4 regions of the Enteractinococcus fodinae genome follow, and region 3 is predicted to be linked to each of the others. Evidence: riboswitches for the same ligand, from Rfam matches in the RefSeq annotation. Region 3 holds a riboswitch; each other region holds the start of a gene.
The links. A riboswitch is a leader RNA that binds a small molecule or an ion and turns the genes downstream of it on or off. The one in region 3 is predicted to bind S-adenosylmethionine.
Positions count from the first base shown of each region.

Region 1 (4,381 bases), 2.1 Mb from region 3:
CTGTCTTCCGACGCTGCTGAACCTGCTTGCGTCAGGCCGCAGCTCGTGAGGGTCAGGGCCGCTGCCGAGGCGACACCGGTGATCAGAGCGCGGCGGAACTGCGTGATCTTTGGGGTCTGGGCGGAGAAAAAGGGCATGACAAATCCTTTGAAGAGTAGTGGAGAAGAAATGGTGTGGTGGAGCTGGGGGCTAGATGCGTTTATCGGTGACCCGCGCCAGGCGGTTGCCACCCAGTTGGACCGCGGTGACTAGTAAAACCATCAGCACGACGGCGACGAACATCACCGGCGTTTCATATCGGTAGTAGCCGTAGCGAATGGCGAAATCGCCAATGCCACCGCCCCCGACTAATCCGACCATGGCGGAGTAGGAAATAAAACTCACGGTCGTTACGGTGATGGACCCGATGATGCCTGGTCGGGCGTCTACGAGCAGCACGTTGCGAATGATTTGGCCGTGTGTCGCACCCATGGCCCGTGAGGCCTCTACAGCACCGGTACCCAGCTGCGAGATGTTTTGTTCGACCAATCGCGCAAAGTATGGGATCGCGTTGATGGTCAGCGGCACAATAGCGGCCGCTGTACCAACCGTTGTTCCGACAACGAACCGCGTGAACGGGATGATGGCAATGAGCAAAATGAGGAAGGGGAAGGACCGCAGCATGTTCACCAGGCCGCTGACGATCGCATGTAATCGTGGTTGCGGCGCGATCGATCCTGGTGCGTGGACAAACAGCCAGATGCCTAATGGAGTGCCCAGGAGCACGGCGATGGGGATCGAGACGCCGATCATGGCAAAGGTTTCGAGTAAGGCCTGGACCAGTTCAGGACGGAGTTCAATGATACGTTCCATTAGGCTCGCCCTCCTGCCACAGCAACCGGCTCGTCAGAGGACTCCAGACCCGACGGCAGCGTATCCAGCGGGGGTGCACCGCGGTCGATGCGAATGCCATCTGAGACCAGGTACTGACCAATGGAAGTCGACGGTGAGAAAGCCGGATCGTGGAGCTGGTGGGCGGCGAAACGCTCGACAATGCGCCCGGATTCCATCACGGCCACGTGGTCGGTGAGCGCTTTGATGACTTCCATTTCGTGGGTCACCACGACAACCGTAATGCCCAATTCTCTATTGATGTCAGCCAAGTACTGCAAGACCGTCGCAGTAGTAAAGGGGTCCAGTGCTGAGGTGGGTTCGTCGCAGAGCAACACTTGGGGACGGGTTGCCAGTGCGCGAGCGATTGCCACGCGCTGTTTTTGTCCGCCCGATAGCTGCGCGGGGTAGGCGGCTGCCTTGTCGGCGAGTTCCACAATTTCCAGGGCCTCAGCGGCCCGAGCACGACGAGGTGCCGAGGCTTTGACACCGGAAAATTTCAGCGACAGCTCCACGTTCTGTTCGACCGTGAGGTTATTGACCAGGTTGAAACCCTGGAAAATCATGCCGATCTGATGACGGGCTTGACGCAGTGCTTCCTCGTTGAGTTGTGTCAGATCGGTACCGTCGATGAGGACCTGACCTCGGGTGGGCCGTTCCAACAGGTTGATGTTTCGTAGCAGGGTGGACTTCCCGGCACCGGAAAACCCAATGATGCCTTGAATACTGCCGCGAGGCACTTCGAGGCTGACATCATCAACCGCGGTGATGGGGTCCTTGCCATGGTCAGCAAAAACGGTGGATACATTGCAGAGAGAAATCACGTCATCACTCCATTGGTCCTGGCAGTAGCACCGTCCCACACTGCAAAACAGCTTCGGGGGTTGCTGCGACGTCAACGAGCCAGATCTCTCAGTCGCTCTGAATGGTTTGCGTATAGAACGGTACATCAAACAATGTGAGGCTGCCAATTCTCCCGACGTGCTCCGGGTCATACGACGCAACATTGCCGCCTGATCATCTCACGTCGATAGGCGCATTCGTCGAACGAAACCGGTAAACTCCAGACAGGGCATCAGTCCGAGCCTGACATACCGAGTCGACGACATAGGTGGGTCCATGACGATAAGAACATTCGGGATGGCGTTGTTGACGTCGTGCCTGATGATTTTCGGCTTTCTTGCGCCAGCGCACGCTGCCGATCCGGTAACCATACCGCCGGGAACCTTTGTGGTGGATGAGGCCGACGTCCTGTCACCCAGTGAAGAAGATGCCCTCGAAGACCAGGTCCGCGAGCTTCAAAGCGAGCACGGGGCAACGCTTTTTGTCATCTATGTACCCACGTTTGAAAACCCTGATGAACCCGAAGCGTGGGTGCAGCAAGTCGCCGAGCAGAAACAGTTAGGCAGCAACGACAACATCCTGGCTATCGCGACCGATGACCGACTCTATAACTTCGTCGCCCACTCCGACGGACCCTTCCGCGAGTACCAATCGGCCATTGACCGCGAATACATCCTGCCAGCGCTGTCCAACAGTGATTGGTACGGGGCCGGTGCGGGCGCGGTTGAAGGACTGGCAACAGCTGCGACTGGCGACGTCGGCGCCGGCCCGGGCGCTGCACAAGATGGCGGCGCCGGTGGTGGTCTGCTGTGGCTGCTTATCCCGGTCGGCATTCTGGTAGCCGTTTTCATTTGGTATCAGAGCTCCCAACGTCGAAAGCAACGTCGACGGCCGGTGGAGCAGCCTGCGCCTGAAGATCCTCGGGATGCCATGCCAATCCCTGAATTACGCACACAAGCTGGTTCGGCCTTGATTCAAGCCGACGATGCCATCAAGGTCGCGGAACAAGAGATCGGCTTCGCTCAGGCCTCCTACGGGGATCGTGCGGTTGAGGTGTTTCAACGGGATCTGCAAGAGGCCAAAGACCACATGCAGCAGTCCTTCCAATTGCAGCATCAATTGGATGATCACATTCCCGATACGGAAGAAGATCAACGCGCCTGGCTCAAAGAAATTCTCGACCGCAGCGCACAGGTCGTGACGGCGTTGCAGGAACACGAGCAGGACTTTGCCACGTTGCGAGACTTGGAGAAGAACGCTCCCGAGGCACTCGAGCGCGTGAAGGGCGTGTTTGCACCGCTTCCAGGACAGTTGGACCAGGCTATTGGCACCGTCGAAGACTTATCGGCCAGTTACGATGCGGCAGCGCTAGAAGAAGGCGTGGATAACCTCGAACAAGCCAAAGGGTTGTTAGATTTCGGCCAAGAACGCATCCGCGAAGCCGAACAACAACTGCAAGACGGCCAGCTCTCGCGGGCCGCGTGGAGCATTCACGAAACCGAAAATGCCACCCAAGAGCTCCAAGAGTTATTTGCTTCGATCAGACAACTGCCTGCCCACTTAGATCAGGCTCAACGACAGCTTGGCATTGAGTTGGGACAGGCCGAAAATATGCTGGCCGAAGCGAAAAATTTTGCTGCACAGCATCGCACGGACTCGTCATTCTCCGCCCAGATCGCAGCCCTAGAACAGACCGCAGACCGCATTGGGGCCCAAGTGCCCAGTCGGCATCCTGTCCGAGATCTCGATCAGCTAGAAGACACTCTCGACCCAGTCGTAGAAGCGTTGCAACCGCTGCGCGATCACCAACAGCAAGTCGAAGTGGCGCGACGTGATTTTGAACCCACGATGGACCGGGCGCGCTCGAGCATTGACGCGGCCGACGATTATATCCGCCGCCGTCGCGGGGCTGTTCGCCACGATGCTCGTACGAAGCTGTCAGCCGCTCAGATGCACTTCAACACGGCACTGCAACTGCGCAATCAAGATCCCGTCCAGGCCCTGAGCGAAGCCCAAAAAGCCGTCCAGTTGGGCCGACGCGCGCAACAGCTGGCCGAAGAAAATTACACCGACTTCAACCAACACTACGGTGGTCCGCGCGGTGGCGGCGGCTCGAACATGAGCGCGGTGCTCGGTGGCATCCTGCTCGGGCAGATCCTTGGCGGCGGTGGATCCTCGGGAGGCGGCGGCATGTTTGGTGGCGGCTCCAGCGGCGGAGGTGGCGGATTCTTCGGTGGCTCCGGCGGTGGATTCGGAGGCGGCATTGGCGGCGGCTTCGGTGGAGGCAGCGGGGGCAGTTTCTAAACCCTTTAGCTACTGCCCCGACCATGACAGACACGTAATCAAATACTACGTTCGACGAAAGGTACGCACTATGGAAAAACAATCGATCCTAGGCCGCATCACCCAAATGGCAAAAGCTAACATTCACGCCATGTTGGACTCAGCAGAAGACCCCCAGAAAATGTTGGATCAGATGATCCGCGACTACACGGCCAACATTTCTGAAGCCGAATCCGCGATCGCGCAAACCATCGGCAACCTGCGTCTGGCCGAAGATGATTATCGCGAGGACCTCGAAGAGGCCAACACATGGGGACAAAAGGCTCTGGCAGCTTCGAATAAAGCCGAAGAACTGCGCGGCCAAGATGACGCTGCAGGTGCCGAA
Region 1 covers NZ_JAVDYJ010000001.1:113,323-117,703, reverse strand. Annotated here, with positions in the region: gene J2S62_RS00555 (MetQ/NlpA family ABC transporter substrate-binding protein) at 1-137, opposite strand, end outside; gene J2S62_RS00550 (methionine ABC transporter permease) at 190-852, opposite strand; gene J2S62_RS00545 (methionine ABC transporter ATP-binding protein) at 852-1,694, opposite strand; SAM riboswitch class I at 1,701-1,802, opposite strand; gene J2S62_RS00540 (TPM domain-containing protein) at 1,990-4,017, shown strand; gene J2S62_RS00535 (PspA/IM30 family protein) at 4,088-4,381, shown strand, end outside.
Region 1: it holds a riboswitch for S-adenosylmethionine, as region 3 does, so the genes downstream of both, J2S62_RS00545 (methionine ABC transporter ATP-binding protein) here and acs (acetate--CoA ligase) in region 3, are expected to answer to the same signal.

Region 2 (4,381 bases), 2.2 Mb from region 3:
AAGAAGAACTCCAGTGGGTCAAAGACTTCTGCGCCAAACACGATGTCCACGCCGAAGTGGTCAGTGTGTGGGCCAATGGTGGCGAAGGTGCCAAAGCCCTGGCCTCCCACCTGACTGAGGTTCTCAAGGACTCCGACGACACCGTACAGCCGATGTTCGGTGAAGACACCGGCATCCGGGAGCGCATCGAGCACATCGTGACCAACGTGTATGGTGGCGACGGTGTCGATTTCTCCTCGACCGCTCAACGGCAGCTGAAACAACTCGAAGAAGCCGGCCTCGATAAGATGCCCGTATGTATGGCAAAAACCCAGTACTCCTTCAGTGACGATCCCAAAGCCTTGGGTGCTCCTGACGGGTTCCGGGTGACCGTGCGCGAGCTCAACCTGCGTGCCGGTGCCGGATTCGTCGTGGCCCTGACCGGTGCCATGATGACGATGCCTGGCCTGCCTGCTAAACCCGCTTCCGACAAGATGGACGTTAACGATGAAGGCGAAATTCTAGGCCTGTTCTAACGCGTAACTGGTCACCGTAGTGTTATTCTCGCGGTTCAGGGCGCACCGTCGTTGGATGGTGCGCCCTGAACTATCAGCAGCGAGCGGCCAGGTATCTATCCCTGGCGCGGTTCTGAGTTCCGGGCAGTCGAGTGGTGCGGTGGGATCACGCCGTTGATTCGGTAGTTACCCACAGCCTGGGTACGATAAATTAAAGGTGTGTGGCTAGCGATGGTACGCGCATTGAGCCAGTGCTGGTGCAATTGATTGGATGCGATCGTCGCGGATGCTCCCCCGACTTCAAAAATCTGATTGGTGGCATCCAAAATGAGTTCTGAGACCACCAGACTAGCTTCAGATAGTGCAATATTTGCTCTCGTGTGCGCATCTAGAAAGACCGGGTCTTCCAGATCGGTATGCCCTTGAATTTGCACATAGGACTGCTCTGCAACGGCTGCTACACCTCGCACGATGTGTCGAGCTGCGGACACTTTGGCGGAGGCTTTCCCGATGACTTCATGTACCAGAGGATCTTCTGCAGGGGTCTCTGCTGTTGCGTGGTTGTAGGTCCGGCGTCGAGTGGCAACGTACTGGGTAATATCTTTTATCGCCGCTTGGCCTATGCCGGTTTGGGTAGCAATTAAGGCGATCCACAAGATCGTGTACGAGAGCACTCCGGTGGGCACATCGAATTCCTGGAGCCGGTTTTCAAGCACGGGAACCTCGTCGAGAATGGTCGTACCCGAAGCGGTGAGTCGTTGCCCAAAACCATTCCAATCGTCGATTCGTTTGACACCAGGGTGTTCTGCGTCGACGATTGCAAACAATGGTCCTTCGTCTTCATCAGCTGCACGCGACGCTGAAATGAGAAGGTAGTCGGCAAAGATCGCGCCAGTTGAATAAAATTTGTCGCCGGTCAGATGAGCAATGACTCCACCGGACGTGGGTTCCGCGTCGGTCCAATACACCGGGCGCTTGCCCGCTGCAGGGGGGAGTTCAACCAGGGCGTTACCAAAGATTTTGCCCTTGGCCACCTCAGCAAGCCACCATGCAGAGACTGCCCCTTGAGATTCATTCTGATGCTGTTCTGTGAACATGAAGTGCCCGTGTAGGGCTTGAGGTAAATTTGAATCTGCTTGTCCGAGGTCAACTAAGAGTTCGGCTAATTGCGGCAGGGATGCACCAATTCCACCATGCTCTCGAGCTAGACGAACGCGAGTAAAACCCGAGGTCCGCAATTTTTCAAAGGCATCAAACGCTAGTTCATGGTCTTGCTCCCGTTGCCTTGCACCAGCAGCGATCGTTTCGAACACCGGTGCAAAATGTTGGTGTAATTGCAGGTCAGTGGGCGAAACGTGTTCCGTAGCTTGTAGGAGCTGTTCGAACGTTGGTAGTGCAATAGTTGAAGTAGAAGTCATCGGTTTTCACTCGTTTCATGAAATTCGTGGCACTTCCGCACACGACAGCTCGCGCATATTGGGGAGCTTCAGTGAGAGGCACCATACTTGCCCACGATTTTTTCGCTGGGCCGAATCATCACCTAGAGCACCCCACTACGGTGAGAGGGTTGCTGTCCGGGTAGCTAGGGCTATACGCCGGATCTCAAGATTCTGTATTGCACTATAGCCTCGATTCACGACATGCATCAATTGGGAGCCAAGAAATAACCTTCAGTGAAGCAACGAATCTTCATAAGTCGCCATAACTTTTCATTATTCATAAAGTCACGCCGGCGCGCACGCCGATTAATCTGGCAGTCTTGAACGAGCAGTTTCGGTCGAGCCTTGACGATGCGCGCAAATCTCGGCCAGCGGTACGATAGGGCATCCAGCGCCAGGCTCCAGAAAAAGATGGTGAGCACCAGAATGTCGGAAAGTGAGCTAGCATCTCCTTGCAGACCTACCCCGGCGGCATCGGCCGCATGGACGATGAGCAGATCGGTCAGTCCAAGACCGCCGGATTCTCGCTGTCCAACGATTCATAGCAGCAACATGAGGCCCAGAGAGGTCAACGTCCCACGGACTATCACTTCCCACACGGGTACGGTGGGGATGAGCATGTCTAGCAACGTCTGCATGGGGACCTCCGAATGAGCAATGCTTCATCATGGCCGCTCATTTCCCCTGCTGTCTAGATCATGCACTCCCTTCAAACCTGGGCGACGAGGCCTCTTTGACGGGTGCTAAGGCGTCTCATGGAAGTTCTAGCGTCTCTATCTCGTCGAAGAACACATCGAACTGATAGTCCAGCAGTAACTGGGCCAGAAAACCTGCCGTTTGCAGATCCGGTACCCAGTTCAACACGACCCAGGCGGCATTATCCACGGACTGGCGCATGGCACGCTCGTAGAGCACCGCGGTGCCAGGGTCGCCCTCGGCAGCTTCTTCAACGAGCTGGCGAGTTTCGAAGATATCGGAGGAGACTGTGCCGATGACGCCACGATCCTGAAGTTTTTCGACCCGGGCCACGAGGTCCTCGACATACATCTGTCGAAGTTCCTCGGACGCGACCTCGGGATGCGGGTAGAGGCATTGCGAAGCCCAGGCGATGCCCATGGTGGCTTCGAGACGAGCACGGACTAGCGTCTCATCCCAGGGTTCCGGCGGAGTGTCTCCCTGGAGTGCACGCGTGATCATGGAGAGTTCATAGATCATCTGCTGGGCCGCACCGTCCAGGGTGGACACATCGGTTTGGCGGATTGGGTCGGGTTGGGGCGGGAAGCCGTCATCCTGGACGGGCTCGTCCGCATCCATTGGACGCAGGTCCAATTCGTGGACGATGGCCAGCTGCAAGCCTTCTTGCGGCAATCGGAACACCGGGTTCGCACCTTGCTCCAGAGCTTCGCCGGAAAGTTCTTGACCGAGCTCAGCGCCCACCGATGGCAGGATGCGATCCACCAAGCGAGCGTAGTTTCCTGACATAAAATGTGTGAGTAATTTGCGATTCCCGATCGTCGGTGCCCCATAGTTCAGCACAATGTGCGTGCCGAGCCGGCAGACGTCGTCAACATGTTGCCGGGAAAGGTACGTTGCATCGCCGGTCCGGCCCTGCATGTTCAAATCACGGTGGTACTGATAGACCGCACCGGTCAGCAACACCTGCAACCAACCGTAGACGCCGTGCGTCTGGATCAACTGCTGATGGGCCTGCACGACCTGAACTACCTGGGGTTTGGCCGCCAAGTTCCCAGCACGACTCGTCCATTTGGCAAACTCGGCGGTCGCTGTCGGTCCGTAGAGCTCGAAGCTGCGTTCGGTCAGCTTCTGGCCCGAAGTGGCCAGGGCTTTGAGACCACTCAGCTGACGGTGGCGTGCCAGGATGTTGTCGGTGTCAATTTGATAATCGGTCACGGCGCTATCGTACAAGCTCTCGGCAAGCTCGGCGTGATGTTGGTGCAGGTTCTCCGGGTGTCCCTTCACTTGGGAACGACAAGCATACGCTCCTCGGGCCGCAAGGTGTAAAGGATATACCCGCATTTGCATTCTCAAGGTGCGCCATCGACCCGAGATGCGCGTAATCAAATGTCGGTAGAGTTGATGTTTTGTTTGACTGTACTCACCTCCTCGCTGAGCAACAGGCCCACATCCTGGTCCCCTCTCAGCTTGCAGCATCCGGTGGTATAGAGGAATCATTTCGATGTGAGATCGGATGGTTGTCGGCAGACCAAGCGGAGTGAGATATCATCCAGACTCGACAGGCATCTTTGTTCTTTTCGGTCCAAATGATGGAGTTTTATGTTGATTACTGCCACGGAGGATCCGTCCCTTTACGTAAGAATGAATGACGGCATAACTATCGCAGTGGCAATCTTTGCTGTAATTATCTCGATTATCGCCATGATCACTGGCCATACTCGGGAGACGGAGGCGAATGAGATTGCTCGGGAA
Region 2 covers NZ_JAVDYJ010000001.1:35,637-40,017, forward strand. Annotated here, with positions in the region: gene J2S62_RS00150 (formate--tetrahydrofolate ligase) at 1-515, shown strand, start outside; gene J2S62_RS00155 (acyl-CoA dehydrogenase family protein) at 611-1,912, opposite strand; SAM riboswitch class IV at 1,991-2,104, opposite strand; gene J2S62_RS00160 (hypothetical protein) at 2,687-3,844, opposite strand; gene J2S62_RS00165 (hypothetical protein) at 4,229-4,381, shown strand, end outside.
Region 2: it holds a riboswitch for S-adenosylmethionine, as region 3 does, so the genes downstream of both, J2S62_RS00155 (acyl-CoA dehydrogenase family protein) here and acs (acetate--CoA ligase) in region 3, are expected to answer to the same signal.

Region 3 (4,381 bases):
ACGTTGACAACCAAGAAACCGTTGACGAAGCCCTCGAGACGCTGTTCGCGCCCGAGTTCGCCCAGAATGCGGAGTAATCCATGACCGCGATCGACCACTCCGAAGTCGCCAGTAAACGCCAGCCCCCAACACCCAGTGACACGCCGATCACCCCGGCCCCCGCCACGGACAAGCCAAGACTGCTAGACCGCAAAGGCGTCAAACCCGCCGTGGGGTTCCTGGTGCCCCTTGTCCTGCTGATCGCCTGGTGGGCGGTTACTGACGCCGGAGTCTTTACTCCCGTGCAGTTACCGTCTCCCTCTGCAGTGATCGAGGCTACCGTGGGCCTCATCCAGCGCGGTGACCTGTGGCTACACATCGGAATCTCGGTACAACGGGTCCTGATCGGTTTTGCAATCGGTGCGGTGTTAGGCATGATCTTTGGTGCCGTCCTGGGCCTGTCCCGGTGGGCTGACGCACTGCTGACGCCCCTGTTGGGTGCACTCCGGGCGGTCCCATCGCTGGCCTGGGTTCCGCTGCTGATTCTGTGGATGCAGATCGGCGAGGATTCCAAAGTCACGCTGATCGCTATCGGTGCGTTTTTCCCGGTCTTTACCACCCTGTATGCCGGCCTGCAGCATGTGGACCCACACCTGGTCGAAGCCGGGCGGGCCTTCGGATATAAAGGTGTTCGACTGTTCAAAACCGTCCAACTGCCCGCTGTCGTTCCCTCGATCTTCTCCGGACTACGACTAGCACTGGCCCAGGCTTGGTTGTTCCTGGTGGCCGCCGAACTCATTGCCTCTTCAATGGGGCTTGGGTTCTTACTCACCGATTCGCAAAATAATGGTCGCACTGATCGACTGATCCTGGCGATCATTCTGTTGGCCGTACTCGGTAAACTCACTGATACCCTGCTGGGCCTGGCAGAGAAACGCGCCATCGCCCGCTGGACATAACACGCAGGAGCTAGGCCCTTGGTGCCAGTATGCAGACGCCTAGTCCGATACCACTATTTTCCAGGGGCTGAGGCTCAAGAAAACGTTGAACCGAGGTTGTCAGGATCCCGGCGGCCGTCACGAAGGTCATCCACCTTTCAACGGCAGCGGCAGAATACTCAACCTTGCTATGCCCGTCGATGTGATTGCGGCCAGGTGGTTTCAGCTCGACTTTGAGCGCGACCAGCGCGACACTAGCCGCCACCAGGTTGACCACAGCTTCTGCTGGATCAGGGAACAAATTCACTGAGCCGGTCAATCGCCGGCGCATCCTTTTCAACAGAATCGTTGCTGTCTAGTCGCCCAGCTACCAAAATTCTTACAGTGTCCTACCCTGCCGCGTATGATCGTGGCTATGACGACTTCAGGAACTCGCATCGCAACGCAACGCCACACCGCGGTGGAACAGCTGGCCCCGGTGCTCTCCGATGCCAACCCGGTCTTAGGTGTCATCGATTTCAACGTCCTCGACCAACTGATCGAACATCTTCACGAGGTCTACACCGAAGACTGGATTCGCCACACCATCGCCGTGGGCACGATGAGCCTGCCCGGCGTGCTGGAACACTTCCGCGCTCGCGGGCTCGGCGTCCAGACCGCCTCGGCAACCGAGTTGGAGATTGCCCAGCACTCCGGCATACCGCTGTCTGAAGTTGTGCATAACGCGCCGGTCAAAACCCTGACGCAGCTGCGCGATATCACCGATGCAGAACTGAGTTTCAGTGTCGATAACTTTGCTGAGCTAACCCGAGTCGATGGGCTGCTTCAAGACCCACACAACTATGAAGGCTCAATCGGTTTACGCGTTACACCCCAAGCATCCGCTGAGGACGACGCGACTACATGCGCTCACATGGGTATCGGGCTGCGCGATCACCGCAACGATTTATTCGAGACGTTTTTGGAACGCAGTTGGTTGACGCAACTTCACGTCAGTTTTGATACGCCACCAACCTCGCTGCAGCAAACCGCCGAGCAGGTCGCTGCCGTCTATCAATTCGCAGAAGATATTGAGCACGCCGCCGGGGCACAGCGGATCTTCCGGTTGTACTTCCCCGCCGGTATCCCGGTCAATGTCGTCTCGGATGAAGTTCAACCAACCTTCGACAACCACCGGTTCGTGCACCACGCGATGATGCCGGAGCTATTCGACAGTAAATACGAAATCGTCAGCGAAATCAGTGCCCCACTGACGGCTAAAGCCGGGATGATCCTGGCGCGCGTCGAATACACCAAAGATCTTGATGGCCGCATGATCGCCGTTATCCACGCCGATGCTCAATATCAGCCCGAAAGCATCCGAGTCGCAGCCTACGATAGCGACGGCCGGTACAAAGACGACCTGCAGCACTATTATTATGATCTTGCCGGACCCACCGGGCTGGTGGCCCAACGGGTTGAACTGCCCGAGCTGGAAGCCGGCGATATCGTGGCAATCCTTGATGTGGGCGCTACCGCATTTAGCATGACAGCAGCGTTTACCGCACCCGTATACGGCATCCGGGCCGATGGGCTGCTGACCGAGTCTTCGATTCTCAACGCCGGCCGCTCCACGGCCGACCTCGCCAAAGCCGCCGGCATCTATCAACCCACGAAGCTCTTGCATTATCCTGCTGACACAATGTGACATCCTGATTTTCCCATTTCCGAAATTTTGCCTAAAGTAAGTGCGTACCCATCCAGAGCGGCTAAGAGATCTGGCTCCACGACGCCGCAGCAACCACACGTAGTGCAGGTGCTACCGCCAGAACCGATGGAAAGGTTTACTTCTTGACGCACTCCCCTGTCCACACCACCGACACCTCCGTGACCTACCGAGCAGGTCTGGCCACGGAGCTTTTTGGCGAGCAATACGCTCCGTTGCCAAATGGGCTGCCGGGTCCTCTGCCCCAGGCGATCGTGGATGCCGCAGACCCGGACGTGAATCCCGGTCGAGCACCGCACCAGGCCCACCATCGTCCTGATGCGACCGGCAACCAGGTCGATGAAGCACACCGGATGGCGTATTGGGAAGCCGCCGCCAACCGCCTGCGCTGGGATACGCCCTTTGAGACGATCCATTCCTGGACTAAACCGGACGCGGAATCTCAGCGTGGCCCCGAAGCCCGCTGGTTTGCCGACGGAAAGCTCAACGTGGCCGAGAACTGCGTGGACCGACACGTAGCGGCCGGGCATGGCGACAAGGTTGCGCTGTATTTTGAGGGTGAACCCGGTGATCGCCGTGCCGTCACGTACCGAGACCTGCTCCAAGAAGTCTCCCAAACCGCTCATGCGTTGACTGAACTGGGCATCAAGGCTGGCGACCGCGTGGTTGTTTACCTGCCGGTGATTGTCGAAACCGTGGTCATTGCCCTGGCTTGCGCCCGAATCGGCGCAGTCCATTCGCTGGTCTTTGGTGGGTTTTCTGCCGACGCGCTCAAGTTCCGGGTCGAAGATACCGGCGCCAAACTGCTGGTCACCTCCGACGGGCAATTCCGGCGCGGTAAGGCGGTACACGTCAAAGCAGCCGCCGATGAAGCCGTGGCCGGGGACAACAATATCGAACACGTGCTCGTCATCAACCGCACGGGTCACACTGACATTCCGTGGACCACAGGCCGCGATGTCTGGTGGGACGATATCGTCACCAAACAACCCACCGAGCATACCTGTGAGTATTTCGACGCCGAACACCCGCTGTTTATTATGTACACTTCGGGCACGACGGGTCAGCCCAAAGGACTTGTCCACACTTCTGGCGGGTATCTGACCCACGCTTCGGTGACCTATGATTTTCTATTCGCCAACCCAGACGTCTCCCAACGTGATGCCGATGTGCACTGGTGCACCGCGGATCTGGCCTGGGTCACCGCCCACACCTACGAGATCTACGGGCCACTGTCCAACGGTGCGACTCAGGTGATCTACGAGGGTGTACCCAATGCCCCGCATACTTCGCGGCATTTCGAGGTCATTGAACGCTACGGGGTGACCAGCTACTACACCGCACCAACACTGTTGCGTTCGTTGATGGGATGGCACGAAAACGGCCCGTCTGCGGACTATGATTTGTCATCCATCCGGCTGATCGGCACCGTCGGGGAAGCCGTCAACCCGGAAGCCTGGCAGTGGGCTCGCACCCATATCGGCCGAGACACCCCGGAAGGTGTGCCAATGGTGGATACGTGGTGGCAGTCCGAAACCGGCGCGACCGTCATTTCACCACGCCAGACTGATACCACCTTCAAACCTGGTTCGGGATCACGGCCCCTACCGGGCGTAAACGTCGCGGTCGTCGATGACGCTGGAAAGCCTGCGGACACCAATGAGCAGGGCGTCATCGTCGTAACCCGCCCCGGCCCCGGCGCCGCCCGGACGGTATGGGGCAACCCGCAACGCTTCTACACATCGTACTGGCAGGACTA
Region 3 covers NZ_JAVDYJ010000001.1:2,249,416-2,253,796, forward strand. Annotated here, with positions in the region: gene J2S62_RS10465 (aliphatic sulfonate ABC transporter substrate-binding protein) at 1-77, shown strand, start outside; gene J2S62_RS10470 (ABC transporter permease) at 81-938, shown strand; gene J2S62_RS10475 (cation transporter) at 949-1,236, opposite strand; gene J2S62_RS10480 (type III PLP-dependent enzyme domain-containing protein) at 1,333-2,604, shown strand; SAM riboswitch class I at 2,650-2,737, shown strand; gene acs (acetate--CoA ligase) at 2,838-4,381, shown strand, end outside.

Region 4 (4,381 bases), 2.2 Mb from region 3:
CACCGAAAATCGAGTGGGTGACGACGGTTTCTTGGCCGTCAGCATCCCAGTACAACCCGGTGGCATCAGCGGCGACCGCGCCCTTGGCTGCGATGGCAATACGACCGGCAAAGGAGGCATTGACCGGGCCATGTGCCATGAGCAGCAGTGACGCGCCGTAATGTTTTACAGCAGCTACACCGGCGGCGACGTCGGCGGTACCGAACTGATCCTCTGGACCGGTGTGTACAAAGATTTCGGTGGCCCCGGCCTGTCCCAGCGCTGCGATGGTCTCGGCATCGGGAGTCGAGGTGACCACGGCGACGGGGTCGCCAACGATTGAGGCGGCACCCAGTACTTCAGCGGGTTCTGCATTCGTTACTAAAGCAAGTACTTTCGTCACGTAGGAAAGCTCCTTAGATCAAGTGCCGTTGGGCAAGGAAGTCGACAAGTTCAGTGGCAGCGGTATCGCCCGAGACCTTCTGGCCGGCCTCTTTCGGCGGGCGTTCTGCGGCAGAAACCATCACGTTACGCACATACGCGGCATCTGGCCCGGCCGAAATACCGAGATCAGCAAGTGAGGTTACGGCGATTTCTTTCTTCTTGGCCTCACGGATGGCTTTGAAGTTTGGCAGTTTTGGCTCGCCGGCCTTTTCGGTCAGCGATACGACCGCTGGAGTCGTCGCCGACAGCGTGATTTTTTCGGTTTCGGTGTTGGTCACACCGGTGATCGTCCCGTCGGCAATCTCGATCGAGTCCGCGCCCACGATGTGTGGACGGCCCAAGATTTCAGCGATCATCGCTGGGACCATGGCGCCGCGACCATCGGTGGATTCGGCACCGGACAAAATAATGTCGGCGTCTTTGGCCGCTTCGGCCAATACGCGGGCGGTCTGGACCATATCCGACCCTGCCAGCGCGTCATCGACCACGTGAACGGCACGATCTGCTGCCAGTGCTAGCACCTTCCGGATGGCTTTATCCGCGTCAGCAGGACCCATGGTCACCGCCACGACCTCGGTCGCAGTCCCGTCTTTTTTCAGATCGGCCGCGACAGCACAGACCCGTTCGTCGATTTCATCGACCACATTTTCGGATGCTTCCCGAGCCAACAGGCCGGTATCCAACGCGATCTGGCGTTTCTCATAGGTGTCAGGCACCTGCTTCACTAGCACTACGACTTTCATGTCCACCTCAACAGTGATGACGTTCACTCAGACTATATTTTTGTACAATATACCGTACAATCTAGATGCCCCATAGAACCCGAAGGTTACGGAAGCTGTGACCTCAAACACCATACCGTAAAAAGGTAGCGTCCCATGCCGACAGCCGATCTTAACGCCGATTTGACCGCCAAGGCCCGCATTCGTCAGGTGGCCCTGGAGCTTTTTGCGCTCAACGGAGCCGACGCCACCTCAATGCGCGCCATCTCGTCACGCGCTGGCGTCACCGTGGGGCTGATTACGCATCATTTTGGCACCAAAGCTGGGCTGATTCAGGCCGTGGAGGATGATTTACTTAACGGCATTCAGAAAGCGATCGAATATAAAGAAACCGACGCTACCGTGGACGGGGTCGTCAAGAAACTCGATCAGCGGCTGATGGATCATATCGACGCGAACCCGCTGGTAGCCGCCTATCTGCGGCGCATGATGCTCATCGAGGGCAATGGAGAGGGTTCCGACATTACCGAGCGGTTCACCCGCATGGCATTACGGCAGATTAAAGATCTGCGTCGACACGGGATCGCTTCGACGGCCCGCGAAGCAGAAGACCAGGTCATGCAAGTCATGCTGGTCCAACTCGGCCAGGTACTGATGCAACCCTTCGTCGATCAAATCGCCGGCTATTTGCAGCGCGACCCAGAGCAATATCGATTGAGCCTGCGCAAGACTAAACACTGAGGGTGGTTCGTGGTCTCCTGCCGCGTCGGCATAAATATTCACCTGACGCAACACTACTTAACACTGCTAACTAGGTATTTCGTCGAGCTCAATAGCTTGGCCTCTGACCCTACAACGTTGCAATGACGGGGTTTCTTATGTCGGCCGACATGTTGTGAGTAGCCGCTGACCTGGGTCACAGCCAGCCCTAAGACCCGACTGAGACGTTTCCCCATCCCCTTCGATGTAGAGTGACTCTCGATCCGTGAACACGGATCATTACCATCCAGAGCGACTGAGAGATCTGGCTCAACGACGTCGCAGCAACCTCCCCTAGGGGTCCGGTGCTACCGCCAGCAACGATGGAGCCTTTTTGTGATCGCATTTTCTGTTTCTTCCATGTTTGTCGCGCCGACGTTTACCTGGGAACAGCACACCTCGTATTGCGGATCGTCCTAGATACCCAGACGCGGCGACAAGGTGAACACGATCTGTCGCATCACTGCCGAAGCGCACCTCATCCTTATGGAACTTCACCGCCGCCCGGCGAGTATGTTCCTTCGACTCGATCCATAGAGAGATGAATTCATGACTGTCCCACATCGCACACCTTCGAAACTGCTATTTGGAGCCGTGAGTGCTGCCGGAATCCTTGCCCTAAGTTCTTGCGGATTAGCTAATGATGATGATCAGACCATTTCGATGATCCTCACGGAGTCTGGCCCGTTCCAGGAACCAACGAACATAGCCTCCGACATCCTGGAAGCGGAAGGCTGGACCTTAGAGCCCACCTACGTCACCGATATAGTCCAGCCGAATCAAGTGGTTTCCAACGGTGAGTATGATGTCAACTACTTCCAGCATTTGGCATATCTGCGACAGTTCAATGACGATTACGATCTAGATGTCGAGCCACTACTCGCAGTATTTCAAGCCCCCGCAGGTATCTACTCCGAGCGACACGATACCGTGGAAGAGCTACCACACGGCGCGCAAATTGCTCTCCCCGTAGATCGCGCGAACAACGGGCGAGGACTTCTGCTATTGCACGAAGCTGGCCTCTTGGAAGTGGATACCTCTCAGGACGTCACCCAGATTTCTCAAGAAGACATTATCGATAACCCGAACGAATATGATTTCGTCGAAGTAGACCAGCAATCCCTGGCACAAATCCTTCCTGATGTGGACGCAGGCTTTTCATTCACCAGGCTTATCGCAGAAGCAGATCTCGAGGTAGAGGCTACTGAACCATTGCTGATCGAAGAAGATGCAGAAGCTCAAATACCTTATACCGTGGTGATTGCCGCAGCGTCTGACTTTGCCGAGAATGAGCCTGAAAAATACGAAGCTCTACGGGCGGCCTACCAGTCAGAAGAGGTGCAGGAGTGGTTTGAAGGATACATCGGCGGCCTCAAAAAAACCGCATTCGATCTCGACATATCGGAACTCTGGGAAGATTTTCAAGCCACTGAGGAAGCCTCCTAAGGCTCCCTCGATACCAATCACCGGCTGCCTGCAGCGCGATCCAACACAAACTCGAGTGGGTCGTCCACGCATGAATGTTAACAACCTGTTTCTCAGTGCCTCTGACCTGACGACAGGGTTTGCTCCTGCGGGATTAAACACGGTGGAAACCGCTGCAGCGTACCTCTCAGCTGGCCGACAATGGCTCTACCTGCACCTCCGCGCCGCGGAGCATTGTCGAAGGAGCTGAAGCCATCATGAAACTGTCACCAGAATCTGAAGCCGTGGTGAAAGAAACCGCCGGTGTAGTCGCCGAGATCGCCGATGAAGCGACCGCGTTGTTTTATCGCGATATGTTTGCCGCCCACCCGGAACTGCTCAATGTTTTCAACCAAGCCAACCAGGCGATCGGCGAGCAACCCAAAGCATTAGCGGCCTCCGTCGTCGCCTTCGCGGTCCATCTCATCGACCCGGATGCCCCCGACTTCACCCCGGTCATGCAACGGATCGCCCACAAACACGTCTCACTGGGGATTACTGCCTCGCAGTATCTGATCGTCGGGCGGTATCTACTGGGCGCGGTTGCCAAAGTCCTCGGCGATGCCGCGACTCCAGAAATTGCAGCCGCCTGGGATGAAGTGTACTGGCTGTTTGCCACCGCCCTGATCGCTGAAGAAGCCAAGCTCTATGCCCAGGCCGGCACTGATCCTGAAGAACCCTACCGTCCGTACCGGGTGGTCGAACGGTTTGAAGAATCCGATGAGATCTTTTCGCTGCTGTTGGCCCCGCTGGACGGTCAGGTGCCCAGTCACTACACGGGCCAGTATGTGTCGATCGCCGTGGATCTGCCCGACGGGTATCGCCAGCCCCGCCAGTACACCATCTCCTCGGGTCCGCGCGGCGATTCACTGCGGGTGACCATCAAACGAGTGCGCGGCGTCGATGGCGCACCGGATGGCCGCGTTTCGGGCTGGCTACATGAGCATGCCACCCCGGGGACCGTGCTGAACGTGTCGCAGCCGGCTGGGGATGTCATTCTGCAGGATTCCGAC
Region 4 covers NZ_JAVDYJ010000001.1:65,297-69,677, reverse strand. Annotated here, with positions in the region: gene J2S62_RS00325 (electron transfer flavoprotein subunit alpha/FixB family protein) at 1-382, opposite strand, end outside; gene J2S62_RS00320 (electron transfer flavoprotein subunit beta/FixA family protein) at 396-1,193, opposite strand; gene J2S62_RS00315 (TetR/AcrR family transcriptional regulator) at 1,302-1,886, shown strand; SAM riboswitch class I at 2,145-2,234, shown strand; gene J2S62_RS00310 (MetQ/NlpA family ABC transporter substrate-binding protein) at 2,454-3,350, shown strand; gene J2S62_RS00305 (globin domain-containing protein) at 3,587-4,381, shown strand, end outside.
Region 4: it holds a riboswitch for S-adenosylmethionine, as region 3 does, so the genes downstream of both, J2S62_RS00310 (MetQ/NlpA family ABC transporter substrate-binding protein) here and acs (acetate--CoA ligase) in region 3, are expected to answer to the same signal.